DNA from 2 places in the Halobacillus salinarum genome. Region 2 is predicted to be linked to the other one. Evidence: a T-box and tRNA genes for the amino acid it is inferred to sense, from the RefSeq annotation. Region 2 holds a T-box; the other holds one or more tRNA genes.
The links. The T-box of region 2 lies ahead of argS (arginine--tRNA ligase). A T-box ahead of a tRNA ligase gene usually reads a tRNA of that ligase, here a tRNA-Arg.
Positions count from the first base shown of each region.

Region 1: it encodes a tRNA-Arg, which carries the amino acid that the T-box ahead of argS (arginine--tRNA ligase) is inferred to sense. The anticodon was not compared.

Region 1 is NZ_CP095073.1:228,611-243,369, reverse strand. Features, by position in the region: gene lysS (lysine--tRNA ligase) at 1-1,439, shown strand, start outside; rRNA gene MUN89_RS01380 (16S ribosomal RNA) at 1,834-3,400, shown strand; rRNA gene MUN89_RS01375 (23S ribosomal RNA) at 3,676-6,595, shown strand; rRNA gene rrf (5S ribosomal RNA) at 6,741-6,854, shown strand; tRNA gene MUN89_RS01365 (tRNA-Val) at 6,868-6,943, shown strand; tRNA gene MUN89_RS01360 (tRNA-Thr) at 6,961-7,036, shown strand; tRNA gene MUN89_RS01355 (tRNA-Lys) at 7,081-7,156, shown strand; tRNA gene MUN89_RS01350 (tRNA-Leu) at 7,164-7,245, shown strand; tRNA gene MUN89_RS01345 (tRNA-Gly) at 7,257-7,331, shown strand; tRNA gene MUN89_RS01340 (tRNA-Leu) at 7,363-7,451, shown strand; tRNA gene MUN89_RS01335 (tRNA-Arg) at 7,463-7,539, shown strand; tRNA gene MUN89_RS01330 (tRNA-Pro) at 7,543-7,619, shown strand; tRNA gene MUN89_RS01325 (tRNA-Ala) at 7,638-7,713, shown strand; rRNA gene MUN89_RS01320 (16S ribosomal RNA) at 7,880-9,445, shown strand; rRNA gene MUN89_RS01315 (23S ribosomal RNA) at 9,739-12,659, shown strand; rRNA gene rrf (5S ribosomal RNA) at 12,852-12,965, shown strand; gene MUN89_RS01305 (MgtC/SapB family protein) at 13,053-13,745, shown strand; gene MUN89_RS01300 (CtsR family transcriptional regulator) at 13,915-14,379, shown strand; gene MUN89_RS01295 (protein-arginine kinase activator protein McsA) at 14,400-14,759, shown strand, end outside.
Region 2 is NZ_CP095073.1:3,591,594-3,606,352, reverse strand. Features, by position in the region: gene MUN89_RS18760 (MDR family MFS transporter) at 1-520, opposite strand, end outside; gene argS (arginine--tRNA ligase) at 636-2,318, opposite strand; T-box leader at 2,356-2,568, opposite strand; gene MUN89_RS18750 (thioredoxin family protein) at 2,691-3,017, shown strand; gene proC (pyrroline-5-carboxylate reductase) at 3,354-4,196, shown strand; gene proB (glutamate 5-kinase) at 4,256-5,383, shown strand; gene MUN89_RS18735 (glutamate-5-semialdehyde dehydrogenase) at 5,404-6,666, shown strand; gene MUN89_RS18730 (GNAT family N-acetyltransferase) at 6,766-7,281, shown strand; gene fabI (enoyl-ACP reductase FabI) at 7,340-8,119, shown strand; gene MUN89_RS18720 (DUF3817 domain-containing protein) at 8,243-8,536, shown strand; gene MUN89_RS18715 (CotY/CotZ family spore coat protein) at 8,577-9,092, opposite strand; gene MUN89_RS18710 (STAS domain-containing protein) at 9,402-10,232, opposite strand; gene MUN89_RS18705 (hypothetical protein) at 10,478-10,621, shown strand; gene MUN89_RS18700 (DUF421 domain-containing protein) at 10,728-11,297, shown strand; gene MUN89_RS18695 (hypothetical protein) at 11,360-11,530, shown strand; gene MUN89_RS18690 (acyl-CoA dehydrogenase family protein) at 11,728-12,939, shown strand; gene MUN89_RS18685 (SDR family oxidoreductase) at 12,944-13,723, shown strand; gene MUN89_RS18680 (TetR/AcrR family transcriptional regulator) at 13,790-14,173, shown strand; gene MUN89_RS22045 (TetR-type transcription factor C-terminal domain-containing protein) at 14,131-14,355, shown strand; gene MUN89_RS18675 (3-hydroxyacyl-CoA dehydrogenase family protein) at 14,362-14,759, shown strand, end outside.

The DNA.
Region 1 (14,759 bases), 880 kb from region 2:
ATGCTTACCGTGAACAAGGGATTGACCCTTTTGGAAATAAATTTGAACGCACAGATTTAGCGGAAGATTTAAGACAGAAATATGATCAGTTCAGTAAAGAAGAATTAGAAGAACAACAGAGCTCCACTACTGTTGCTGGTCGTATAATGACAAAACGCGGCAAAGGTAAAGCGGGTTTTGCCCATATCCAGGATTTGAGCGGGCAGATTCAATTGTATATACGTAAGGACCGTGTAGGAGATGAGGCGTATGAACTCTTTAACTCCGCTGATCTCGGAGATGTAGTAGGAATTTCAGGGATTATGTTCAAGACAAAGGTCGGGGAGCTGTCAGTGAAAGCTGATGAATTTCATATGCTGACGAAGTCTTTGCGTCCTCTACCGGAAAAATTCCATGGACTTCAGGACGTAGAGCAGCGTTATCGTCAGCGCTATTTGGATTTGATTACGAATCCAGACAGCCGTGAAACTTTTGTTACCCGCAGTAAAATTATCCAGTCCATGCGCCGTTACTTAGACGGACTGGGATTTTTGGAAGTTGAAACCCCGTTAATGCATGGGATTGCTGGTGGTGCTTCCGCACGTCCGTTCATTACTCACCACAATGCCTTAGATATGCAGCTGTACATGAGGATTGCTATTGAGCTCCATTTGAAAAGGTTAATTGTCGGCGGTATGGAAAAGGTTTATGAAATCGGCCGGGTCTTCCGTAATGAAGGTGTTTCCACGCGTCACAATCCAGAGTTTACGATGCTTGAGTTGTATGAAGCCTATGCAGATTACCATGATGTGATGGCCTTGACTGAACAGATGGTGGCTCACATAGCTAAAGACGTCCTCGGTACAACAAAGGTTATTTATAATGAACAGGAAATCGACTTAGAGCCGGAATGGACAAGGCTTCACATGGTCGATGCGATTAAAGAATATACTGGTGTAGACTTCTGGCAGCAAATGACGGATGATGAGGCGAAGGCTTTGGCTCATGAGCATAATATTGAAATTCAAGAAACGATGACTTTTGGTCACGTTGTGAATGAATTCTTTGAGCAAAGAGTAGAAGATAAATTAATTCAGCCAACGTTTGTCTATGGTCATCCAATTGAAATTTCTCCGCTAGCTAAGAAAAATCCAGAAGACGAGCGGTTTACCGATCGTTTCGAACTGTTTATTGTTGGACGCGAGCATGCCAACGCCTTTTCTGAATTAAACGATCCAATCGACCAGCGTCAAAGATTTGAAGCTCAATTGAAAGAAAGAGAAGAAGGAAATGATGAAGCCCATATGATGGATGAAGACTTCCTGGAAGCTCTGGAATATGGCATGCCTCCAACTGGCGGGCTGGGCATCGGAATTGATCGGCTTGTCATGCTTTTGACAGATTCTCCATCGATACGAGACGTACTGCTTTTCCCGCAAATGCGTAATCGAGAATCTTAATTTTGAAGAACCCGGCCTTTATGGACGGGTTCTTTAATTTTCTAAGCCAATCTTCAGAAAATATTTTTATTTACATTTCCTCTTGCCTAACTCTATAAATCGTGGTAAATTATTAAACGTTGCGTTAAGAAAAGCAGCAAATGAAAAACAAAAATTGAAAAAATGTCACGAAAAGTGTTGACGAAAACAACCGGCCATGATATATTAATTAAGTCGCCATTTTGAAGCGGCAAACATTGATCTTTGAAAACTGAACGAACCAACCAGTACGTCAATTCATTCTTTCTATCATATAGAAGGAATTCAAACAAAGCACACACGATGTGCACACGAGCTTTAGGACCTTCAACGGTGTTGAAGGCAAGCGCTGTCAAAAGCGCACAGCTTTTCAAATTTTTTGGAGAGTTTGATCCTGGCTCAGGACGAACGCTGGCGGCGTGCCTAATACATGCAAGTCGAGCGCGGGAAGCGAGCGGATCCTCTTCGGAGGTGACGCTCGTGGAACGAGCGGCGGACGGGTGAGTAACACGTGGGCAACCTGCCTGTAAGACCGGAATAACCCCGGGAAACCGGGGCTAATGCCGGGTAACACCAACCTTCGCATGAAGGATGGTTAAAAGATGGCTTCTCGCTATCGCTTACAGATGGGCCCGCGGCGCATTAGCTAGTTGGTGAGGTAACGGCTCACCAAGGCGACGATGCGTAGCCGACCTGAGAGGGTGATCGGCCACACTGGGACTGAGACACGGCCCAGACTCCTACGGGAGGCAGCAGTAGGGAATCTTCCGCAATGGACGCAAGTCTGACGGAGCAACGCCGCGTGAACGATGAAGGTTTTCGGATCGTAAAGTTCTGTTGTTAGGGAAGAACAAGTACCGTGCGAATAGAGCGGTACCTTGACGGTACCTAACGAGGAAGCCCCGGCTAACTACGTGCCAGCAGCCGCGGTAATACGTAGGGGGCAAGCGTTGTCCGGAATTATTGGGCGTAAAGGGCACGCAGGTGGTTTCTTAAGTCTGATGTGAAAGCCCACGGCTCAACCGTGGAGGGTCATTGGAAACTGGGGAACTTGAGGACAGAAGAGGAGAGTGGAATTCCACGTGTAGCGGTGAAATGCGTAGATATGTGGAGGAACACCAGTGGCGAAGGCGACTCTCTGGTCTGTCTCTGACGCTGAGGTGCGAAAGCGTGGGTAGCAAACAGGATTAGATACCCTGGTAGTCCACGCCGTAAACGATGAGTGCTAGGTGTTAGGGGGCTTCCACCCCTTAGTGCTGAAGTTAACGCATTAAGCACTCCGCCTGGGGAGTACGGCCGCAAGGCTGAAACTCAAAGGAATTGACGGGGGCCCGCACAAGCGGTGGAGCATGTGGTTTAATTCGAAGCAACGCGAAGAACCTTACCAGGTCTTGACATCCTTGGCCCACCCTAGAGATAGGGTTTTCCCTTCGGGGACCAAGTGACAGGTGGTGCATGGTTGTCGTCAGCTCGTGTCGTGAGATGTTGGGTTAAGTCCCGCAACGAGCGCAACCCCTGACCTTAGTTGCCAGCATTCAGTTGGGCACTCTAAGGTGACTGCCGGTGACAAACCGGAGGAAGGCGGGGATGACGTCAAATCATCATGCCCCTTATGACCTGGGCTACACACGTGCTACAATGGATGGTACAAAGGGCAGCGAAGCCGCGAGGTGTAGCAAATCCCATAAAACCATTCTCAGTTCGGATTGCAGGCTGCAACTCGCCTGCATGAAGCCGGAATCGCTAGTAATCGCGGATCAGCATGCCGCGGTGAATACGTTCCCGGGCCTTGTACACACCGCCCGTCACACCACGAGAGTTGGCAACACCCGAAGTCGGTGAGGTAACCTTTTTGGAGCCAGCCGCCGAAGGTGGGGCCAATGATTGGGGTGAAGTCGTAACAAGGTAGCCGTATCGGAAGGTGCGGCTGGATCACCTCCTTTCTAAGGAATATATATGGAACGTACTCGGTTGGTTGTTCAGTTTTGAAAGATCAAGTGATCTTTCTTACGTGAACCTTGAAAACTGGATAAGTGATTAAGAAAGTGTAGACGACCGCTTAGATTCACCGAGCTAAGTAAGCTCACGTAAAGACTGTGGTTTTTCAGTCTTGAAGGGAGATGGCTTAGAATCGAGAGAATCTGGGAGTCGAAACTAGACTTGATTGATGACAAGACATTCAACGAACATCGAAAGAAACAAACGTCTTTTCACAGATAGTTAAGTGAACAAGGGCGCACGGTGGATGCCTTGGCACTAGGAGCCGATGAAGGACGGGACTAACACCGATATGCTCCGGCAAGCCGTAAGTAGGCTGTGAACCGGAGATTTCCGAATGGGGGAACCCACTATTCGTAATGGAATAGTGTCCATGACTGAATCCATAGGTCATGGACGGCAGACCCGGGGAACTGAAACATCTCAGTACCTGGAGGAAGAGAAAGCAAATGCGATTTCCCGAGTAGCGGCGAGCGAAACGGAAACAGCCCAAACCAGAAAGCTTGCTTTCTGGGGTTGTAGGACACTCCTTTGGAGTTACCAAGAAGAAAGGTAGGCGAATCGATCTGGAACGATCAGCCAGAGCAGGTAACAGCCCTGTAGCCGAAACCTTTCTTCCTCCGGAGTGGATCCTGAGTACGGCGGAACACGAGAAATTCCGTCGGAATCCGGGAGGACCATCTCCCAAGGCTAAATACTCCCTAGTGACCGATAGCGAACCAGTACCGTGAGGGAAAGGTGAAAAGCACCCCGGAAGGGGAGTGAAAGAGATCCTGAAACCGTGTGCCTACAAGTAGTCGGAGCCCGTTAATGGGTGACGGCGTGCCTTTTGTAGAATGAACCGGCGAGTTACGACTGTATGCAAGGTTAAGCCGTGAGCGGCGGAGCCGCAGCGAAAGCGAGTCTGAACAGGGCGAGTGAGTATGCGGTCGTAGACCCGAAACCGTGTGATCTACCCATGTCCAGGGTGAAGGTCAGGTAACACTGACTGGAGGCCCGAACCCACGCAAGTTGAAAATTGCGGGGATGAGGTGTGGGTAGGGGTGAAATGCCAATCGAACACGGAGATAGCTGGTTCTCTCCGAAATAGCTTTAGGGCTAGCCTCAGAATAGAAAGTCTTGGAGGTAGAGCACTGATTGGACGAGGGGCCCCTATCGGGTTACCGAATTCAGTCAAACTCCGAATGCCAGCGACTTTGTTCTGGGAGTCAGACCGTGGGTGATAAGGTTCATGGTCGAGAGGGAAACAGCCCAGACCGCCAGCTAAGGTCCCTAAGTGTGTGTTAAGTGGAAAAGGATGTGGAGTTGCTTAGACAACCAGGATGTTGGCTTAGAAGCAGCCATCATTGAAAGAGTGCGTAATAGCTCACTGGTCGAGTGACTCTGCGCCGAAAATATACCGGGGCTAAACACACCACCGAAGCTGCGGATTGATCTTACGATCAGTGGTAGGAGAGCGTTCTAAGGGCGGTGAAGTCAGACCGTAAGGACTGGTGGAGCGCTTAGAAGTGAGAATGCCGGTATGAGTAGCGAAAAAAGAGTGAGAATCTCTTTCACCGAAAGCCTAAGGGTTCCTGAGGAAGGCTCGTCCTCTCAGGGTTAGTCGGGACCTAAGCCGAGGCCGACAGGCGTAGGCGATGGACAACAGGTGGATATTCCTGTACCACCTCCTTTCCGTTTGAACGACGGGGAGACGCAGGAGGATAGGGAGAGCGCGCCATTGGATGAGCGCGTCCAAGCAGCAAGACGGCCGGATAGGCAAATCCGTCCGGTGGGAACGTCAAGCTGTGATGGGGAGGGAACTAAAGTACCGAAGCTCCTGAGTTCACACTGCCAAGAAAATCCTCTAGTGAGGAAAGAGGTGCCCGTACCGCAAACCAACACAGGTAGGCGAGGAGAGGATCCTAAGGTGAGCGGGAGAACTCTCGTTAAGGAACTCGGCAAAATGACCCCGTAACTTCGGGAGAAGGGGTGCTCCTCTGCCGAGGAGCCGCAGTGAAAAGGCCCAAGCGACTGTTTACCAAAAACACAGGTCTCTGCGAAGCCGTAAGGCGAAGTATAGGGGCTGACACCTGCCCGGTGCTGGAAGGTTAAGGGGATGCGTTAGCTTTTGGCGAAGCGCTGAACCGAAGCCCCAGTAAACGGCGGCCGTAACTATAACGGTCCTAAGGTAGCGAAATTCCTTGTCGGGTAAGTTCCGACCCGCACGAAAGGTGCAACGACTTGGGCACTGTCTCAACGAGAGACCCGGTGAAATTATACTATGCGTGAAGATGCGCATTACCCGCGACAGGACGGAAAGACCCCGTGGAGCTTTACTGTAGCCTGATATTGAATGTTGGTACAGCTTGTACAGGATAGGTAGGAGCCAGAGAAGCCGGAGCGCCAGCTTCGGTGGAGGCGCTGGTGGGATACTACCCTGGCTGTACGGACATTCTAACCCAGGACCGTGATCCGGTCCGGAGACAGTGTCAGGTGGGCAGTTTGACTGGGGCGGTCGCCTCCTAAAAGGTAACGGAGGCGCCCAAAGGTTCCCTCAGAATGGTTGGAAATCATTCGCAGAGTGTAAAGGCACAAGGGAGCTTGACTGCGAGACCTACAAGTCGAGCAGGGACGAAAGTCGGGCTTAGTGATCCGGCGGTTCCGCATGGAAGGGCCGTCGCTCAACGGATAAAAGCTACCCCGGGGATAACAGGCTTATCTCCCCCAAGAGTCCACATCGACGGGGAGGTTTGGCACCTCGATGTCGGCTCATCGCATCCTGGGGCTGTAGTCGGTCCCAAGGGTTGGGCTGTTCGCCCATTAAAGCGGTACGCGAGCTGGGTTCAGAACGTCGTGAGACAGTTCGGTCCCTATCCGTCGTGGGCGTTGGAAATCTGAAAGGAGCTGTCCTTAGTACGAGAGGACCGGGATGGACACACCGCTGGTGTACCAGTTGTTCCGCCAGGAGCATCGCTGGGTAGCTACGTGTGGACGGGATAAGTGCTGAAAGCATCTAAGCATGAAGCCCCCTTGAGATGAGATTTCCCTTACCTCTAAGGTAATAAGATCCCTCAGAGACGATGAGGTAGATAGGTCCGAGGTGGACGCGTGGTGACACGTGCAGCTGACGGATACTAATCGATCGATGACTTATCTAAATTGAAAAGCGGAAGCTAGACATACAACTATGATGTTTCGAGTTCGTTTGAATGTGCACTTATCCAGTTTTGAAGATTTATTAAAAAAACCCTTGAAATTTATTCAACGGGGTCATATAATATATCTTGTCCTTAAAAATAAAGGTTTGGTAGTAACGGCGAAGAGGTCACACCTGTTCCCATGCCGAACACAGCAGTTAAGCTCTTCAGCGCCGATGGTAGTCGGGTCGATCCCCGTGAGAGTAGGACGCTGCCAAACCTTTACATAATCCGGAGGATTAGCTCAGCTGGGAGAGCACTTGCCTTACAAGCAAGGGGTCGCAGGTTCGAGCCCTGCATCCTCCACCATTTTCATTCAATAACCAGCCGGCCTAGCTCAACTGGCAGAGCAACTGATTTGTAATCAGTAGGTTGGGGGTTCAAGTCCTCTGGCCGGCACCATCTTATTGAGTGAATTCGTTTTTTGTGAGTGAAACATATTTTTTGAGCCATTAGCTCAGTTGGTAGAGCATCTGACTTTTAATCAGAGGGTCGGAGGTTCGAATCCTCCATGGCTCACCAGTTACTTGCGGGTGTGGTGGAATTGGCAGACACGCTAGATTTAGGATCTAGTGCTTCACGGCGTGGGGGTTCAAGTCCCTCCACCCGCACTTATACTTATGCGGAAGTAGTTCAGTGGTAGAACACCACCTTGCCAAGGTGGGGGTCGCGGGTTCGAATCCCGTCTTCCGCTCCATAGATCAATCAGTGAGAACCTTATTTGCCGTGCCGGGGTGGCGGAATTGGCAGACGCACAGGACTTAAAATCCTGCGGTGGGTTTCCACCGTGCCGGTTCGAGTCCGGCCCTCGGCACCATATAGTTTTTTGCGCCCGTAGCTCAATTGGATAGAGCGTCTGACTACGGATCAGAAGGTTAGGGGTTCGACTCCTCTCGGGCGCGCCATTACGGGAAGTAGCTCAGCTTGGTAGAGCACTTGGTTTGGGACCAAGGGGTCGCAGGTTCGAATCCTGTCTTCCCGACCATTTTACTTTATATTTATTGGGGCCTTAGCTCAGCTGGGAGAGCGCCTGCTTTGCACGCAGGAGGTCAGCGGTTCGATCCCGCTAGGCTCCACCATGATTAATTTGATCTTTGAAAACTGAACGAACCAACCAGTACGTCAATTCATTCTTTCTATCATATAGAAGGAATTCAAACAAAGCACACACGATGTGCACACGAGCTTTAGGACCTTCAACGGTGTTGAAGGCAAGCGCTGTCAAAAGCGCACAGCTTTTCAATTTTTTTGGAGAGTTTGATCCTGGCTCAGGACGAACGCTGGCGGCGTGCCTAATACATGCAAGTCGAGCGCGGGAAGCGAGCGGATCCTCTTCGGAGGTGACGCTCGTGGAACGAGCGGCGGACGGGTGAGTAACACGTGGGCAACCTGCCTGTAAGACCGGAATAACCCGGGAAACCGGGGCTAATGCCGGGTAACACCAACCTTCGCATGAAGGATGGTTAAAAGATGGCTTCTCGCTATCGCTTACAGATGGGCCCGCGGCGCATTAGCTAGTTGGTGAGGTAACGGCTCACCAAGGCGACGATGCGTAGCCGACCTGAGAGGGTGATCGGCCACACTGGGACTGAGACACGGCCCAGACTCCTACGGGAGGCAGCAGTAGGGAATCTTCCGCAATGGACGCAAGTCTGACGGAGCAACGCCGCGTGAACGATGAAGGTTTTCGGATCGTAAAGTTCTGTTGTTAGGGAAGAACAAGTACCGTGCGAATAGAGCGGTACCTTGACGGTACCTAACGAGGAAGCCCCGGCTAACTACGTGCCAGCAGCCGCGGTAATACGTAGGGGGCAAGCGTTGTCCGGAATTATTGGGCGTAAAGGGCACGCAGGTGGTTTCTTAAGTCTGATGTGAAAGCCCACGGCTCAACCGTGGAGGGTCATTGGAAACTGGGGAACTTGAGGACAGAAGAGGAGAGTGGAATTCCACGTGTAGCGGTGAAATGCGTAGATATGTGGAGGAACACCAGTGGCGAAGGCGACTCTCTGGTCTGTCTCTGACGCTGAGGTGCGAAAGCGTGGGTAGCAAACAGGATTAGATACCCTGGTAGTCCACGCCGTAAACGATGAGTGCTAGGTGTTAGGGGGCTTCCACCCCTTAGTGCTGAAGTTAACGCATTAAGCACTCCGCCTGGGGAGTACGGCCGCAAGGCTGAAACTCAAAGGAATTGACGGGGGCCCGCACAAGCGGTGGAGCATGTGGTTTAATTCGAAGCAACGCGAAGAACCTTACCAGGTCTTGACATCCTTGGCCCACCCTAGAGATAGGGTTTTCCCTTCGGGGACCAAGTGACAGGTGGTGCATGGTTGTCGTCAGCTCGTGTCGTGAGATGTTGGGTTAAGTCCCGCAACGAGCGCAACCCCTGACCTTAGTTGCCAGCATTCAGTTGGGCACTCTAAGGTGACTGCCGGTGACAAACCGGAGGAAGGCGGGGATGACGTCAAATCATCATGCCCCTTATGACCTGGGCTACACACGTGCTACAATGGATGGTACAAAGGGCAGCGAAGCCGCGAGGTGTAGCAAATCCCATAAAACCATTCTCAGTTCGGATTGCAGGCTGCAACTCGCCTGCATGAAGCCGGAATCGCTAGTAATCGCGGATCAGCATGCCGCGGTGAATACGTTCCCGGGCCTTGTACACACCGCCCGTCACACCACGAGAGTTGGCAACACCCGAAGTCGGTGAGGTAACCTTTTTGGAGCCAGCCGCCGAAGGTGGGGCCAATGATTGGGGTGAAGTCGTAACAAGGTAGCCGTATCGGAAGGTGCGGCTGGATCACCTCCTTTCTAAGGATACACGAAAGGCGGAAGCGACCGTTCAGACCCGACGAACGAAGCGAGCATACCGAAGAGGCTTTACAGCCTCGGAGTAGGATCGCTTCGGGCGCCAGGGTCTGGGAGCTGAAGCTGGATCGTAAGGAGGCGTACTCGGTTGGTTGTTCAGTTTTGAAAGATCAAGTGATCTTTCTTACGTGAACCTTGAAAACTGGATAAGAAATCAATAGTTTCATCAAGTGATGGAGCTAGTGATGACAAGACATTCAACGAACATCGAAAGAAACAAACGTCTTTTCACAGATAGTTAAGTGAACAAGGGCGCACGGTGGATGCCTTGGCACTAGGAGCCGATGAAGGACGGGACTAACACCGATATGCTCCGGCAAGCCGTAAGTAGGCTGTGAACCGGAGATTTCCGAATGGGGGAACCCACTATTCGTAATGGAATAGTGTCCATGACTGAATCCATAGGTCATGGACGGCAGACCCGGGGAACTGAAACATCTCAGTACCTGGAGGAAGAGAAAGCAAATGCGATTTCCCGAGTAGCGGCGAGCGAAACGGAAACAGCCCAAACCAGAAAGCTTGCTTTCTGGGGTTGTAGGACACTCCTTTGGAGTTACCAAGAAGAAAGGTAGGCGAATCGATCTGGAACGATCAGCCAGAGCAGGTAACAGCCCTGTAGCCGAAACCTTTCTTCCTCCGGAGTGGATCCTGAGTACGGCGGAACACGAGAAATTCCGTCGGAATCCGGGAGGACCATCTCCCAAGGCTAAATACTCCCTAGTGACCGATAGCGAACCAGTACCGTGAGGGAAAGGTGAAAAGCACCCCGGAAGGGGAGTGAAAGAGATCCTGAAACCGTGTGCCTACAAGTAGTCGGAGCCCGTTAATGGGTGACGGCGTGCCTTTTGTAGAATGAACCGGCGAGTTACGACTGTATGCAAGGTTAAGCCGTGAGCGGCGGAGCCGCAGCGAAAGCGAGTCTGAACAGGGCGAGTGAGTATGCGGTCGTAGACCCGAAACCGTGTGATCTACCCATGTCCAGGGTGAAGGTCAGGTAACACTGACTGGAGGCCCGAACCCACGCAAGTTGAAAATTGCGGGGATGAGGTGTGGGTAGGGGTGAAATGCCAATCGAACACGGAGATAGCTGGTTCTCTCCGAAATAGCTTTAGGGCTAGCCTCAGAATAGAAAGTCTTGGAGGTAGAGCACTGATTGGACGAGGGGCCCCTATCGGGTTACCGAATTCAGTCAAACTCCGAATGCCAGCGACTTTGTTCTGGGAGTCAGACCGTGGGTGATAAGGTTCATGGTCGAGAGGGAAACAGCCCAGACCGCCAGCTAAGGTCCCTAAGTGTGTGTTAAGTGGAAAAGGATGTGGAGTTGCTTAGACAACCAGGATGTTGGCTTAGAAGCAGCCATCATTGAAAGAGTGCGTAATAGCTCACTGGTCGAGTGACTCTGCGCCGAAAATATACCGGGGCTAAACACACCACCGAAGCTGCGGATTGATCTTACGATCAGTGGTAGGAGAGCGTTCTAAGGGCGGTGAAGTCAGACCGTAAGGACTGGTGGAGCGCTTAGAAGTGAGAATGCCGGTATGAGTAGCGAAAAAAGAGTGAGAATCTCTTTCACCGAAAGCCTAAGGGTTCCTGAGGAAGGCTCGTCCTCTCAGGGTTAGTCGGGACCTAAGCCGAGGCCGACAGGCGTAGGCGATGGACAACAGGTGGATATTCCTGTACCACCTCCTTTCCGTTTGAACGACGGGGAGACGCAGGAGGATAGGGAGAGCGCGCCATTGGATGAGCGCGTCCAAGCAGCAAGACGGCCGGATAGGCAAATCCGTCCGGTGGGAACGTCAAGCTGTGATGGGGAGGGAACTAAAGTACCGAAGCTCCTGAGTTCACACTGCCAAGAAAATCCTCTAGTGAGGAAAGAGGTGCCCGTACCGCAAACCAACACAGGTAGGCGAGGAGAGGATCCTAAGGTGAGCGGGAGAACTCTCGTTAAGGAACTCGGCAAAATGACCCCGTAACTTCGGGAGAAGGGGTGCTCCTCTGCCGAGGAGCCGCAGTGAAAAGGCCCAAGCGACTGTTTACCAAAAACACAGGTCTCTGCGAAGCCGTAAGGCGAAGTATAGGGGCTGACACCTGCCCGGTGCTGGAAGGTTAAGGGGATGCGTTAGCTTTTGGCGAAGCGCTGAACCGAAGCCCCAGTAAACGGCGGCCGTAACTATAACGGTCCTAAGGTAGCGAAATTCCTTGTCGGGTAAGTTCCGACCCGCACGAAAGGTGCAACGACTTGGGCACTGTCTCAACGAGAGACCCGGTGAAATTATACTATGCGTGAAGATGCGCATTACCCGCGACAGGACGGAAAGACCCCGTGGAGCTTTACTGTAGCCTGATATTGAATGTTGGTACAGCTTGTACAGGATAGGTAGGAGCCAGAGAAGCCGGAGCGCCAGCTTCGGTGGAGGCGCTGGTGGGATACTACCCTGGCTGTACGGACATTCTAACCCAGGACCGTGATCCGGTCCGGAGACAGTGTCAGGTGGGCAGTTTGACTGGGGCGGTCGCCTCCTAAAAGGTAACGGAGGCGCCCAAAGGTTCCCTCAGAATGGTTGGAAATCATTCGCAGAGTGTAAAGGCACAAGGGAGCTTGACTGCGAGACCTACAAGTCGAGCAGGGACGAAAGTCGGGCTTAGTGATCCGGCGGTTCCGCATGGAAGGGCCGTCGCTCAACGGATAAAAGCTACCCCGGGGATAACAGGCTTATCTCCCCCAAGAGTCCACATCGACGGGGAGGTTTGGCACCTCGATGTCGGCTCATCGCATCCTGGGGCTGTAGTCGGTCCCAAGGGTTGGGCTGTTCGCCCATTAAAGCGGTACGCGAGCTGGGTTCAGAACGTCGTGAGACAGTTCGGTCCCTATCCGTCGTGGGCGTTGGAAATCTGAAAGGAGCTGTCCTTAGTACGAGAGGACCGGGATGGACACACCGCTGGTGTACCAGTTGTTCCGCCAGGAGCATCGCTGGGTAGCTACGTGTGGACGGGATAAGTGCTGAAAGCATCTAAGCATGAAGCCCCCCTTGAGATGAGATTTCCCTTACCTCTAAGGTAATAAGATCCCTCAGAGACGATGAGGTAGATAGGTCCGAGGTGGACGCGTGGTGACACGTGCAGCTGACGGATACTAATCGATCGATGACTTATCTAAAATGAAAAGCGGAAGCGACTGTTCAGATCCGATTGGCTAAGCAAACTCGCAGGAAGGCTGGGGTTTTTCAGCCTGGATGAGAGATCGCTTCGATCACGAGGATCTAGGAGCTGCAGCTAGACATACAACCATGACGTTCGTTTGAATGTGCACTTATCCAGTTTTGAGGGTTCACCTCAACAATCCAAATGATGTGGTAGTAACGGCGAAGAGGTCACACCTGTTCCCATGCCGAACACAGCAGTTAAGCTCTTCAGCGCCGATGGTAGTCGGGTCGATCCCCGTGAGAGTAGGACGCTGCCACGTCAAATAACAACCAGAAGCTATTGCTTCTGGTTTTTTTGTATAGGAAACTATTCGCTGCATAAAGTGATAAATAGGGAGGAAATCGTAATGGAGTGGACAGAGATGATAAATGAACATGTAACAATTTTTTTGAGTCGTCTTCTCGTTGCATTAGTCCTTTCAGGGCTGATTGGTTTTGAAAGGGAATTAAAAAACCATTCCGCGGGATTCAGAACTCATATTATGGTAGGTGTAGGCGCGTGTCTTATGATGCTGTTATCTTTATATGGTTTTCAAGATTTCATTGAAGAGTACGACAATGTAAGGTTTGACCCTGCACGCATCCCATCTTATGTGATCAGCGGCATCGGTTTTCTCGGTGCGGGTTCAATTATTGTCCACGGGAGTACAATCCGCGGTTTAACTACGGCTGCTTCAATTTGGACTATGGCTGGCATTGGTTTAGTAGTTGGCGCAGGGATGTATGGTTTAGCGGTATTAACTACCGTTCTTGTGCTGCTTAGTTTGATATTCCTTAACAAGCTTGAAAAACAATATTTTGGTAATCATATGAAAAATCATTTTCTCGTCATTGGTGAACGTTCTATACAAATTAATGAATTACTATCTATATTCGACCATTATCAATTAAGTACCCGGAGAGTCGAAATCCAGCAGGAGCAGGATGGAAACCGCAGGATTGTGATTGAATTAGAGAAGCATCAAGAATTTAATGATCATCTCCTTGTTGACCAATTATCACAAATCGATCATGTTGTTAGCGTGAAACACCGCTCCTAAAGAGGACTGCACAAGAATTTTTGTGTAGTCTTTTTCTATGTTTTAAGAAAAAGAAATTAAGGGAAAGATGAGTGATGTACTTAAAACATTTTAGTTGCGAATAAGAAAAAATTGAGTATAATGAAATTAAGGTCAAAGATAGTCAAAGTCAAAAGAGGGGGAGGGGAAGATGCGGAATATTTCCGACATCATTGAAGAATATCTAAAAAATATTCTTGATAAAGACCAGGAAAAGACCATTGAAATTAAACGTAGTGAAATTGCCGACCATTTTCAATGTGTGCCTTCTCAAATTAATTATGTGATTAAAACAAGGTTTACTGTGGAAAAAGGATATATAGTAGAAAGTAAACGGGGAGGCGGTGGATATATCCGTATTACACGGATTCAACACCGCACCGAGGCTCAATTAATCGATGATATTATTGAAATTATTCAGCCGAGAGCTACCCAATCTGCTTCCGTAGATATTGTGGAAAGATTACTGGAAGACAACATCATTACGACACGAGAAGCCAACTTAATGTTGAGTGTTCTGGATCGTGAAGTTTTAGCTTTTCCTCTTCCTTTAAGAGATGAAGTCCGCTCAAGAATCATGACAGCCATGCTTCTCACGTTAAAATATAAAAGCTAATCCAGGAGGGAGAGAATGGTATGGAATGCCAAGAATGTAACCAACGTCCTGCTACGGTTCATTTAACTCAGGTTATTAATGGTCAAAAAACTGAAGTCCATGTCTGTGAACAATGTGCAAAAGAAAAAGGATATATGAACTATGGTGAAGAAGCTTTTACATTAAACGATCTTTTATCTGGACTTTTTAATACAGAAGGTACTCATCCTATCAGTGGTCAAAAATCTCAGTCCTATTCACATTCTCAGCAGCTGAAGTGCCCTACCTGTGGATTGACGTACAAAGAATTTGCCAGATTAGGTAAATTTGGTTGTGCTGACTGCTATAAAACTTTTGATGATAAATTAAATCCTATCTTTAGAAGAGTTCACAGCGGAAAC
Region 2 (14,759 bases):
GATGCTCGACAATAATCCCGGATAATGTCGGACCGATGGCAGGGGCAAACATGATGACTAGCCCAATCATCCCCATTACTGATCCTCGTCGTTCAGGAGGGAAGAGAAGTAAAAATGTGTTGAATATGATCGGAATTAACAGTCCTGTTCCTACCGCCTGCAAAAGCCTTCCAATAAGCAGGATGCTGAAGTTAGGTGAAAGAGCACAGACCACGGTTCCTATAGTGAAAATAGTCATCGTTCCTAAAAACATCTGCCGTGTTGTAAAGGTCTGAATTAATAGAGCAGAGACAGGAATCAACACTCCCATTACAAGCATAAAACCCGTGGCCATCCACTGGACTACTGGTGCTGACACGTGGAATTGATCCATTAAAGTAGTAAGTGCAATATTTAAGAGTGTTTCGTTTAATATTGCAAAAAACGCTCCGATAATTAATGAAATCATCACTGGCATTACGCTGAAATTAGGATCGTCAGCTAAAAATTCATACGTCTTTCCTGATTCGTTTTCGTTCATATTCCCCCTCCTTAACAAAAAAATCCTGATACTCACAAGTATTAATTATAAAGGATAAAAGACGATGCTGAATAGGGAGAATGATTTTAGGAGCATCAACGTATGATTATATTTTCTACATTTCGGCTGGTGCTTCGATTCCAAGGAGCGACAAACCTTCTTCTATTATAATAGAAAAGCAGTACACCAACGTCAGCCGTTTTGATTCTTGTGAGCTTCCAATAATTTTTACTTCAGAGTAGTATTTGTTAAATTGCTTGGCCGTATCAAGGAGGTACTTGGCAACTTTAGAAGGGTCGTAGTCATGATAAGCCTGTCTAATGACCTCTGGGAAATGGCGGAGCTGTTTAATGAGCGGCCAAGCTTCCTGTTCATTTAGTGATGTGTCTGCACAAGCAATGTCAAAAGTTCCGCGCTTAAGAAGGGAGCAGCTGCGGGCGTAAGCGTACTGAAGATAAGGGGCTGTATTCCCTTCAAAAGTGAGCATATCCTCCAAGGAGAACTCGACATCATTTCTTCGATGCTGCTTTAAATCGTGAAATATGACCGCTCCGACCCCAACCTTTCTAGCGGTCTCCGCTTTATGAGTCAAGTGAGGATTTTTCTTCGTAATATTTATTTTTGCCTGCTCGACCGCCTTTTCTAAAACTTCCTGTAAAAGCACCGTTTTTCCCTTACGAGTGGACATTTTCTTCCCATTTTGAAGCATCATTCCAAAAGAAATGTGCTTAATATTTTCCGCCCAGGGGAACTTCAATTTTTCCAGAACGTGCTTGATTTGTTGGAAATGAAGCGATTGTTCATTTCCTACTACGTAAAGTGCTTCGTTAAAAGCATAGCTCTCGTAACGATCAATAGCCGCAGTCAGATCACGTGTGGCATAAATGGAGGTTCCATTACTTTTGCGGATCAGACAAGGGGGGAGCCCAAATTCATCCAGCTGAACGACCTTTGCTCCCTCAGACTCTTCCAGCAGTTGAGAACGGCTCAACTGATGAACGACGGTCTCCATTTTATCGTTATAATAGGCTTCCCCGCGGGTAAGGTCAAAGGAGATTCCAAGAAGATTATAGATATGATTAAATTCGGCTAATGAAACTTCCTTAAACCATTTCCAGAGTGAAACGGCTTCTTCTTCCTGGTCCTCCAGCTTTTTAAACCATTCTCTTCCTTTTTCAACAAGCTGGGGATCTTGTTGTGCCTGCTCATGAAACTTTACGTAAATTTTTGTTAATTCAGGAATGGGGTCTTGACGGATTTTTTCTTCATTTCCCCATAGCTTATAAGCCGCCAGCAGTTTGCCGAACTGGGTGCCATAATCTCCAATGTAATTGATTTTTACACTTTTATATCCGCATTTTTCTGCAAGATTAGCTAAAGCATTGCCAATCACAGTAGAACGCAGATGTCCCATGGAAAAAGGCTTGGCAATGTTGGGAGCAGACATATCTAATACGACAGTTTTACCTTTTCCAAAGGAGTGGCTTCCATAATTCTTTTGCTTTGATAGCATTTGCTTGAAGGTGTGCTCACTTATAAACTCCTGGTTGAGAAAGAAGTTAAGATAGTTCCCTGACGGGCGTACTTCCTGAAGGATTTCATGATCGATTTGGGAAGCGAGATCCTCTGCAATGGCAGCAGGGGATTTTTTAAAAACTTTTGCAAGCTGGAAGCAGGGAAAGGCAACATCACCTAAATCGTCCTGTTTTGGAAACTCTAATTGTTCAAACACCCATTCGCGGCTGAATGGTTCTCCCAGCAGATTTGATAATTGCAAAGCAATGTAATGTTTTTCCATAGATAAGCCTCCTTAAATATAAAAAACCTCGTCTCAAGAAAGAGACGAGGTTGACGCCCGCGGTGCCACTCTTATTTACAGCTTAACAGCCACTCGAAGTTAATAACGGGGGTCTCCCCGGCCGGTTCCTACTCAATTTCGGAAAGGCTTCTCAAAAGTCCGCTTCACTGAATTGCACGGTTCAGGCTTTCACCATCCCTGACTCGCTTCTGCCGCTTTGTTCAGTTACTCTCTTTATCATTGAATTTAGATATTGTTCAGATTATATCGGAACAAAAGAAGGAATGCAATACCTTCTCAGCCTCCCGGAAATAAATCAATGAACGAATGATGTTAAAAAGGACTGATATAATGAAAAAAAGAGGTGAAACAATGGAAAAACCAACGTCCAGCCAAGAGGCTCAGACACGTATTCAAACAGAAAGGCTGATTTTAGTCTTTGTTTCACAGCCAGGTTGTTCGGTTTGTCAAGGACTCCTTCCACAAGTGGAAACTGTACTAGAAGAATTCCCTCTTATTCCATCGATGTATATCGATGCAACGGAACTACCTGAGGCAGCCGGCCAATTGTCAGTCTTCACAGCCCCTGCCGTGCTGGTGTTCGCAGATGGGAAAGAATGGTTCAGAAAAGCACGGTTTGTACCTATCGAAGAGTTAAAAGCTCAGCTAACAAAAGTAAATCAACTCGTAAATGAGTAAATCTCTATTTTTCATTAGAGATTTACTTTTTTATTGATGTAAGCCCTGCCATGACAGACTTTTCGGAAAATTATCTCTATTGTATCTATTAGGACAATCTAGTATTTTTCAAAATACACTCTCCATTTAAAAGCATTAGAGAGAATTATTTGCGATGAGAGCCACTGAATATCAAATATCTCGCCATGAAATCGTTTACACTCACTAATTGGCGTTTATAGGCATGACATGCAAAAAAGCCCTTGAATCAAATTTTGCTAATGTTATGATGTTAAACGTTATGAAAGAGCGAACAAATGATGCGAACAAAAACTCGAACGGGAGAGATGAACTCATATGATCAAACAAACGATTGCTTTTCTTGGTGCAGGTTCAATGGCCGAAGCGATGATTTCTGGTATGGTAGAATCCGGTAAGATTCCAAAGGAGCAAATCATTGTTACAAATAGAAGTAATCAGGATCGTTTAAATGAGATTCACGATAAATATGGAGTAAGAACAGTTTTGAAGGACGAATTGAATTACGCTGAAGTGGATCAGTTCATTTTAGCTATGAAACCAAAAGATATCGAAGCAGTGCTTGAGGATATTAAGGAAAAGATTCAACCGGATCAAGTACTGGCCTCTGTACTTGCAGGAATTTCAACTTCTTATATGGAAGAACGGCTGAACGAAAACCAGCAAGTGATCCGTGTTATGCCTAATACGTCCAGTATGCTGCGGGAATCAGCTACGGCAGTATGCCCGGGGAAATACGCAGCCATGGATAATGTCGTCGTCGCCAAAGAATTACTTGAAGCGATTGGCCAAGTCTTTATCATTGAAGAAGATAAGATGGACGTCTTTACCGGCATTGCAGGAAGTGGTCCGGCTTACTTCTATTATTTAATGGAGCACATTGAAGAAACGGGCAGTGCAGAAGGAATGGATCGTGAAACACTCCGTGAAATTGGTGCTCAAACGTTACTTGGAGCAGCAAAAATGATATTAGAGCGTGAAGAAAGCCCTTCTGAACTTCGTGAAAATGTGACTTCCCCAAATGGAACTACAGCAGCCGGACTTGATGCTTTAAATAGAAATGGCGGAGGGGCAGCAATTTCTGAGGCAATAAAAGGTGCGGCCAGCCGTTCTAAGGAATTAAGTAAAGAACTAGAAGGATTATTAGTAGGATCGAAGTAATCGAATAAAGGAACACGATTAACCAATCGATGCAAAAACGATGAATTAGGAGTGATAAGTTGACTAAACAAAAACAACGTGTCGTAATAAAAATAGGAAGCAGTTCTTTAACAAGCGCACAGGGCGAAATCAGCAGAAGAAAATTAGAAAAGCTTGTAGATGAGGTCGTACGATTGAAAGATGACGGACACGAAGTCTTACTCGTTTCCTCTGGAGCGGTAGCAGCGGGTTATCGTAAACTTGGCTGCCTGACACGCCCAAGCACTTTACCGGAAAAACAAGCGGCGGCGTCCATTGGGCAGGGACTGTTAATGGAATCTTATTCCGACCTGTTCCTTTCACATGGCTATATTGGCTCACAGATTTTAATCACTCGCAGTGACTTCTCTGATGAAAATCGTTATAACAATGCGCGGAATACGATCAACGTATTACTCGAACGTGGAATTATTCCTATTATTAACGAAAATGATACGATCACGATCGATCGTCTTAAATTTGGCGATAACGATACACTTTCAGCAAAAGTAGCGGGTCTGGTAGATGCTGACAAACTCATCATCCTATCCGATATTGAAGGTTTATATGATGCAGACCCACGTAAAAATCAAGATGCTAAGCTGCTCGATAAAGTTTATGACATCACCCCGGAAATCGAAGCGGCAGCTGGTGATCCAGGCAGTTCCGTGGGTACGGGCGGCATGAAGTCCAAGATTGATGCTTTTAAAATTGCGATGGCTTCTGGTATCAATTCCTTTCTTGGTAAAGCAGGAACACCAAATGTCGTGTATGATGCGGTTTATCACAATGCAACAGGCACTTATTTTGAAACGAAGCCTGAACACGAAAATTTAGATCAGAAAAAACAGTGGATTGCGTTTAACTCTGGTCCAGAAGGTGAAGTGATTATTGATCACCGTGCAAAAGAAAGCATTGTCGAAATGAAGAAAAGCCTTCTTCCTATGCACGTTCACCATGTAAACGGTCGTTTTAAGTCTGGAGCCGTCGTACGAATCCATGATTTAGATGGAGAAGAAATTGGACTTGGAGTCGTTAACTATTCGTCTGAGAAACTAAAAGAAATGATCAGCCTGACAGAACCTGAACTCGAGTCTTATGCAAAAGCTGCAATTGAACGAAAAGACTTTGTTTGTCATTTAGAAGTTTCCATGCCCGTTGGTGTTTAAATTACTCAAGGAGGTCTTTGATGACACAAATTAAAAGTAATGTAAACGTTGAGCAGCAAGCGATTGAAGCAAAAAAAGCAGCCAAAAAGCTGCTAACCCTTTCTGAAGCAGAAAAGAATGAAGCTTTACATCACTTGGCTGACGTTTTAGAGCGTGAATATGAAACCATCCTCGCTGCCAATGAAAAAGATTTGAAAAATGGCAGAGACCAGGGGTTCACGGAAGCGTTCATGGATCGGTTGTCCTTATCTAAAGAACGAGTTCATGATTTCGCCAATGGCTTGCGCGAGGTTTCTGAACTAAATGACCCGACTGGAAACGTACTTTCAGACTGGACCTTGGATAATGGTCTGCAAGTTCAGAAGGTGACCGTCCCGCTTGGGGTCATTGGAATGATTTATGAAGCAAGACCTAACGTAACGGTTGATGCGACTGGCCTTGCCCTGAAATCCGGAAATGCGATTATTCTAAAAGGTGGTTCTTCTGCGATCAACTCCAACCAAGCCATCGTAGAAGTGATGCACAAAGCTCTTGAAGAAACAAAGCTGCCAAAAGAGGCTGTACAGTTCATAGCTTCTACAGATCGTGAGGCAACGAATCAATTGTTTACGATGAAAGAACATGTGGATGTTCTCATCCCTCGTGGAGGAGGTAAGCTGATTCAAGCCGTTGTAGAAAATGCGACTGTACCTGTCTTGGAAACAGGGGTAGGTAACTGCCATATTTATGTTGATAAATCAGCGGATGTAGAAAAAGCGATCTCGATCATGATTAATGCGAAAACCGATCGCCCTGCTGTCTGTAATGCGGCAGAAACGCTGATCGTTCATAAAGACTGGCTTGAACAGCATGCGGCTGTTTTGAACGAAGCATTTAAGCAGGAAAACATTCAAGTACACGCAGATGAACATGCTCGCAGTGTCATTGAGAACGCGCTTCCTGCCGGCCATGAAGACTGGGCGAATGAATATTTAAGTACCGATATCGCTGTAAAAACTGTTGAAGATATTGCAGATGCTATTGCCCATATTGAAACCTATGGAACAAAGCATTCTGAAGCTATTGTCACCGAAGACGACGAGGCTGCTGAAACCTTTATGAAGCTTGTAGATGCGGCTGCCCTTTATCATAATGCATCTACCCGTTTTACGGACGGCGGAGCATTAGGTTTTGGTGCTGAGATCGGTATTTCTACGCAGAAACTTCATGCCCGTGGACCGATGGGGCTTCCTGCCCTAACAACTATAAAGTTCCTTATGAAAGGGAACGGACAAATCAGGTAAAATATTTTTTATTAATCACCCCTTCCAATAGGAAGGGGTGATTTGTTTGTGAATCCAACCAGCTGACTGACTATGATATAGTGGTTTAGGGAAGGGGAGATGAACGTGATTCTGGCTACTGATCGGCTCGTTCTTCGCCAAATGAGTGTATCTGATGCCATCCATTTACTTGAAATTTTCAGTGATCCTGCAGCTATGAAATATTATCCTTCTACGAAAAACAGAAGTGAGACTCTCCAGTGGATCGAATGGAACCAATTGAATTATCAAAGGTATGATGCTGGCCTATGGATAATTGAGAAAAAATCCTCAGGGGCTTTTATTGGTCAGTGTGGCATTGTTCCGCAGAGCATAGAGGGAAAAACTGAATTTGAAATTGGTTATTTGTTTAAACGATCTTATTGGGGAAAAGGATTTGCTTCAGAAGCAGCGATGGGTTGTAAATACTATGGTTTTAATGAACTGTTATTGCCCAAGCTCATTTCCTTGATTGACATAAAAAATAATCGATCTGTTAAAGTTGCTGAGAGAATAGGCATGCGTTTAGAAAAGAATGTAGTCAAGTGGGAAAAAATGAACCACCTTTATTCTGTGTATAATAGGGACAGAGGTTGATTGCCAGCCTGTTTTCAATTAAGATTTCAAATGGATTACTATTTATGAGGAGGACATCATGAACGATTTACTAAAAATGAAGGATAAAACAATTGTAATTATGGGTGTAGCCAATGCCCGGAGCATAGCGTGGGGTGTTGCCAAGTCTTTGCACGAAGCTGGAGCGAATCTAATTTTTACATATCGAAAAGAAAGATCGATGAAGAAGCTGGAAAAATTATTGGATGAACATCAAATAGAGACAGGCTTAGTAGTGCAATGTGATGTGAACCAAGATGCCAGCATCGAGGAAGCCTTCAGCCAGATCGGGAAAAAAGCAGGAACGATCCACGGCATTGTTCATTCGATAGCGTTTGCTCATGCTGAAGACTTGAAAGGAGATTTTATCAACACGTCAAGAGAAGGATTTGCTTTTGCACAGGATACGAGCGCTTACTCTCTTATTGCCGTAGCCAAAGCAGCAAGGCCTTATATGACAGAAGGCGGCGCCATTATTGCCATGAGTTATCTAGGAGCTGAACGAGTGGTCGGAGGCTACAACGTGATGGGCGTAGCAAAAGCTTCTCTAGAAGCAACGGTCAAATATTTGGCTAGTGAGGTTGGTGTGGATAACATTCGTGTTAATGCGATCTCGGCAGGTGCAATTCGTACCTTAGCAGCTAAAGGGGTCCCTTCTTTCAATCAGATCCTACATGAAATTGAAGAAAAAGCTCCGCTAAGAAAAAATGTTACTCAGGAAGAAGTGGGAGATATGAGCCTTGCTATGCTCAGCCATTTGTCCAGGGGAGTCACAGGGGAAATTGTTTATGTAGATTCTGGTTATAACATTCTCGGGTAGTCCATATAAAAAAAGAAGGACCAGCCTTGTTCACTAAATTGATAGATCTTACGTCTTTGCTTAAGCTGATTCGTGTTAAACTGAACGTAATTTGCAGCAAAAGCAATGGGATGGAGGGATAGAATGTCAGGTCAAGCTGTCCAGCGCTTTCGGATAGCCGGTTTGGTCGAGGGCGGGTCATTGTTGTTTCTTTTATTTATTGCCATGCCGCTTAAATATTTTGCAGGTCTTCCAGAAGTAGTAACAGTTGTAGGATCGATCCATGGCTTTCTTTTTATTACGTATTTATTTGTAATTGCCTACACCACTATTAAAATCCGCTGGTCAATGCTTTGGGTATTAGGTGCCTTCATTGTAGCATTCATACCATTTGGAAACATTTGGCTGGACCAGCGGGTGAAGAAAACATTTGTATGAAAAAAATAAAACCTAGCGGTTGAGCGCTAGGTTTTATTTTTTAATCCATACTTGAGCAGCGTGTGACAGGCAGATTGCTCAGCGGACGAATTGGATCCAGGCAGGAGATTGCGCAGAAGCAATTTAAGTCTACAGTAATACACACGCGAGTGGAATAGAAGTCCGTGACGCCTTCTAGCAGGCTGCAAAGTCCATCTTTACGAACACAGTTTTGAGATACACTTGCATCGTAAACTGGCTGCAACAGTTCAAGCTGTACACAGGTGTCGCTGCCCTCTACGAACTTACAGGCTTTGAAAACTGGAGTTTCGATGCAGTCGTAAGTCCCGTTATCACGCACAAGTCCTGTTCCGATAAATGGTTTGCAATCGCAGTAGAGCAAAAATGGAATCGTTGTTGCATTGTTTCCGTTCGTTCCAGAAGGTGATAGAAGCTCAGCAATGGATTGGTCACATCCAGTAGAACAACAATCGCGGTCAGCCACTTCATCCTGTGCATCGATAATAGCGCGAACTACATCTTTTACACAAGCTTTGCTATTTGAGTGACAACTCATTAGTTATTTCTCTCCTTTTGTATTGGTGTTACGTAATCATTCTATGTGGAGAGGAATAAAATGCTTGTATAATAGTCTATTTTTAGTAGATTGGGTGAAGGATGAAAGAAATTTTTTCAATAAACTAGTACAATTGCCAAGTCATCCTAAGCACGGGGAACATAGTCTATACCATATCTATCCACAGTTAGATATCATGAATTTTACCACACTGTGAATTTCCCTAAATAAAACGCTAGCTGCCACTAGCGTTTTATTAATTAGCTGAAAAAATGCTCCCTTTATATAATGATAAAAGGAGCATTTTTGTTATTCGTTCATTGTTGCAAGTGCCTGGGCAAGCGTAGAGGTGATGGGTATATTTTTGAAATCAATCCCCAGTTGGACCGCTGTTTGAGCGATTTCCGGCCGGATACCGGAAAGAGTGACATTTACTCCAATGAGCTTTAATCCTTGCAGCAGTTGAAAAATCTGGTGGGCGACCATCGTATCGACCATGAATACCCCGGATAGGTCAATAAATAAATGACTGACTGCTTTTTTCATGCAATCCTGTAAGGTATTTTCCAGAATGGTGGCTGCTCTGGCTTCATCAATTTCCCCGACAAGAGGTAAAAGCGCTTTTCCGTTTGTTAAATCGATAACGGGGGAGCTGTTATCATTAATCACGTGCTGCTGTTCTTCCAGCTGTTTCTCTGTGTATTTAGATTTTTCTTCTGTAAAGCGCAGCAACGCCGTATCGAACACTTCAATAATGGTCGATTTCCATAAATCAATTTTGTGTTGAGGCTCGTTACGGTTTTTACTAAATATTTCAATGAATTCCAAGTATTGATTTCTGACTCTGATAAACTCTCTCATGATAAAATGGGTGGGAGTCCTCAAATGTCCATCATCTGTAGCAATTTTATAGAGCCACTGGTCAAAATCTTTGAGAAATACCTGCTTTTCCTCAATAAACACTTTACATACATGCTGGTGAAATTCAAAGTTCTGTTTTTTTAAGTTCCGGATCACTTCAGGATCTCTTGAGGCATACACGCCTGTGGGGTCACTTTTATCTAATGATTCGTACCACTCTTTCGTAAGCTTCTCTGCCTTGTCCATAAGATAATGATATAAATCTTTATTTCTCTGCATGTTGTCCCCCCTGCTTCCGGTAAGTTATTAATTATATTATATATTGATAATGGAAGGATTACGATAGAAAATAAGATTAATCACACGAAAAAAAGGGAATGTGCATTTAATGGGATCAATTTTTGATAAGTTTTGTTGAAATGACTTCTTTCATGCATGATTGCTTCGACATTTAAATATGTTGATATATGGATGAAAAGGAGTATGATTAAACTACAGAGAAAAGTCATCAAGGAGGAATGATTATGGCTTGGGTACATTTAATTCTTTCTGCCCGGTTTATTTTTATCGCATTTTTCTCAATAACTGCTGTCAGTTTGCTTTCTTTTCAATCGTTTGCATTTTTTCAAGCCTTTTTAGATTTTTTTGATTTTTTTCATAAGAAATAATTTTGTATCCATTGGGAACAGTCCCAATGGTTTTTTTATTTTCTGCGTATTATGGAATGGATAAGAAAACCCAAGGGTAAAACAATAAAAAAAGGAGGAGAAGGACGTGCCATATTTTTTAAAAGGAATTCTCTTTTACGTGTTTACCTTACTATTGCTTCGTCTAGGCGGAAAACGAACGATCTCGAATTTAACCCCCGGGGAAGTCGTTGTTATGATTGCGCTCGGCAGCTTAATGGTTCACCCATTAAAAAGCCATAATATTTGGATTACGTTATTTGGAGGTTCAATCATTATTGCTGGAGTTTTAACGGTATCGATTGCAGAAGTCCACATTCCCTTTCTCAAAAAGTTTATCCAAGGAGAGCCAGTGGTGGTCATTGAAAGTGGCAGAATACTTCACCAAAATTTAAAAAAGCTGAAGATGACCGAGGAAGAATTACGAATGCAGCTTAGAATTCATAATGTCGCTTATGTGGAAGATGTAAAAACGGCTACATTTGAAGTCAGTGGGAAATTAGGGGTAGAATTCGCCACAACACATTATGAAGAATTGCAAGCTTTGAAACAGGAGGTCCAGCGGCTTTCATTACTGGTTGATCCTGAGCATAAGAGTGAGGATTATGAGGAAAAGACCATTGAGAAAGAATCTATATTTTCTAACGTAAAGAAGTGAAAGAGAAGTTTACATAATTTATGCACACTGGGGCATTCTGTGAAGAGGAAAGGGGGCGAAGGATGATGGACAATCAGCAAATCGAAGCGTGTATTCAAGAGTGTGAAAGTGCAATTACCCATTTGAATCATGCCATGACGAAGATGGGGGAAGCAGGACAGAATGAAAAAATGCAGCATGCTGTAAAAGATTTAGAAGAATGCATCGAGGAATGCAGAGATATGCTGCAATAAACGCGCAATGGTTAACTTCATGACCAGGCTGCCGAGATTTTCTCGGCAGCTTTTATTATGTTTACAAATCGCAGCAGTTCATCTATTTATTAAATGAATGGTCATTCAATTTTTGTTGAGTTTTCAGAATTATCGGTATAGAATGAAAAGTACATACTAACTGGTCAGTATGTATGAATTGAAAGGAGTTCTGTTCATTGGATTTTCAGCATTCATCCAAAGCAAAAGAGTATCAGAAGAGAGTCCAAGCTTTTATGGAAGAGCATGTGTACCCAAATGAGAAAGTTTTTGAAGACCAACTGAATGCTCAAGAAACTCGGTGGGCAGATGTGCCTCCGATTATTGAGAAGCTGAAAAAAAGAGCCAAAAACGAGGGGTTATGGAACTTGTTTCTGCCGGACCATACATATGGGGCAGGATTGTCTAATGTAGAATACGCACCTTTATGTGAGCTGATGGGACGTTCACTAATTGGACCGGAAGTATTCAATTGCAATGCACCGGATACGGGAAACATGGAACTTCTATACCGTTACGGAAGCGAGATCCAAAAAAGTCAATGGCTCACTCCATTGCTGAATGGCGAAATACGCTCTTGTTTTACGATGACAGAGCCTGATGTTGCCTCCTCTGATGCAACAAATATAGAAGCTCATATCGAAAAAGATGGCGATGAATATGTTCTGAACGGCCATAAGTGGTGGTCATCCGGAGCTGGTGATCCACGGTGCAAGCTGGCTGTTTTTATGGGGAAGAGCAATCCTGCGGCTCCAAGACATGAGCAGCAATCTATGATTCTTGTGCCTATGGATACCCCGGGAATTAGTGTGAAACGGATGCTGCCGGTTTTTGGCTATGACCATGCTCCTCATGGCCATGGAGAAATCGTTTTCGACGATGTCCGTGTCCCCGCTGAAAATATGATTTGGGGAGAGGGAAAAGGCTTTGCCATAGCTCAAGGTAGACTTGGTCCGGGGCGTATCCACCATTGTATGCGTTTGATTGGGGCTGCAGAGAGAGCGCTTGAGGATTTGTGTAAGCGCGTTCAAAAACGCGTTGCCTTTCATAAGCCATTAGCTGACCAAGGAGTAGTAAGAGAATGGATTGCAGATTCGCGTATTGAATTAGAACAAGCAAGACTGCTTACTTTAAGCGCAGCGAGCAAAATGGATCAGGAAGGAAACAAAGCAGCGAAAGCGGAGATCGCTATGATTAAAGTGACGGCACCAGCAGTGGCATTAACAGTGATTGACCGGGCAATTCAGGCACACGGGGCTGCAGGAATCAGCGATGATTTTACATTAGCCGCCCAATGGGCTAACGCAAGAACACTGAGACTGGCGGATGGTCCGGATGAAGTACACAGAAGGCAAATCGCAAAAATGGAATTATCCAAATATAAGGAGTGATTCAATGAGTGTGAAAGACCTCTTTGACTTAACAGGAAAGACTGCGATTGTGACTGGAGGGGGAAGAGGGCTCGGCGAACAAATCGCGGACGGGCTGGCTGATGCAGGAGCTAACTTGGTGATAGCTTCCCGTAAGAAAGAAGTCTGTGATCAAGCAGCTGAACGTTTAAAAAATAAACATGAAATTAAAGTTCTATCTCTAAAGTGCGATGTGACCAGCCGGGAGGATGTTGAACATTTGGTTCAAAGCACAGTAGATGAATTCCAAACCATAGATATTCTTGTCAATAACAGTGGGGCTACGTGGGGGGCACCGGCTCTTGAAATGCCTGTGGAAGCTTTTCAAAAAGTGATGAATGTCAATGTTACAGGAACGTTTTCAGTCTCTCAAAGGGTAGGCGAAATAATGGTAAAGCAGCAATCCGGAAAGATTATCAACATCGCTTCTGTAGCAGGGCTTGGTGGAGTCGATCCGCAGTTTATGGATACTGTTGGATATAATGCCAGCAAAGGAGCAGTCATCACTTTTACGAAAGATCTTGCTGTTAAATGGGGACCCCATAATATTCAAGTCAACGCGTTAGCTCCCGGTTTTTTTCCAACGAAAATGTCAGAAGTGGTCATTGAGAAAGGGGGAGATTTAATCTTGGAACGCACACCACTAGGAAGGTTTGGTTCCGAAGAAGATTTAAAGGGAGCAGCCCTGTTTCTTGCTTCTTCTGCTTCTAATTACGTTACCGGCGATGTACTTGTAGTCGATGGAGGGATGCATGCCTATTGCTAATGAGCAGACCAACTGCTTCCTGTAATAGATTTCACTGGATAAAGAGACTCAAAAGGGCGGTTTAGGATGAAAGAAAAAATGGTCAAGACAAGTATTGCTTTATTCGGAACCCAAGGTTTTCGGGAAACATCCATTCAGGACATCGTAGAAGCTAACGGAATAACAAAAGGAACGTTTTATTATTATTTTAAAAGCAAAGAAGACATGCTTGTTCATATTCATGAGTCCTTTATCAATCATTTATTGGAACAGCAGCAATCCATTTTAGAAGATAGACATACATCCAACCGTCAAAAACTGAGTGAGGTTGTCAGTATGCTGATCAATAATATACGTACCAATGCGGACAGTGCTATGGTCTTCTTTCGGGGGATGCGTCATTTAAGCACGGAAAAACCAAGGAGATTATGCCGAAACGGACTTTGTTCCAAACAAAGGTCCAGTGGATAGTAGATCAGGGAATTTCTGAGGGGGAATTTCGTTCCGACCTACGGGCGGACATGCTTTCCTTTGCAATTCTTGGCGTTGCCAATTGGAGTTACTTTTGGTATGAACCTGAAGGAGAAGTGAAGGAGGAAGAGTTAACAGATATTTACATGAAAATGATTTTAGAAGGAATTGAGGAGGCGTAATAAGAGATGATAAACCTTGCTGTTATAGGTGCGGGAGCAATGGGACATCAGATTGCTATGTTGGCAGCATTGGGAGGATATTCTACAACGCTGCATGATGTTAAGGAAGATTCTTTAGAAAACGCGAGCGAAAAGTTGAATAAAATTATGGACAAATGGGTTAAGAAAAGCAAGGTTACCGAAGCTGAACGAACGGAAGCTTTTGAACGATTATCCTTTACTACCACTTTAGAAGAAGCAGCCCGGGAAGCCGATTTTATCATTGAAGCTGTGACTGAAAGGCTTGAGGTAAAGCGGGAAGTGTTCACCAAGCTCGATCAAATTGCCCCTCCTCACACCGTGCTGGCTACAAATTCCAGTACAATAGTCAGTTCTCTTCTAGCTGATGCAACCCGCCGTCCGAA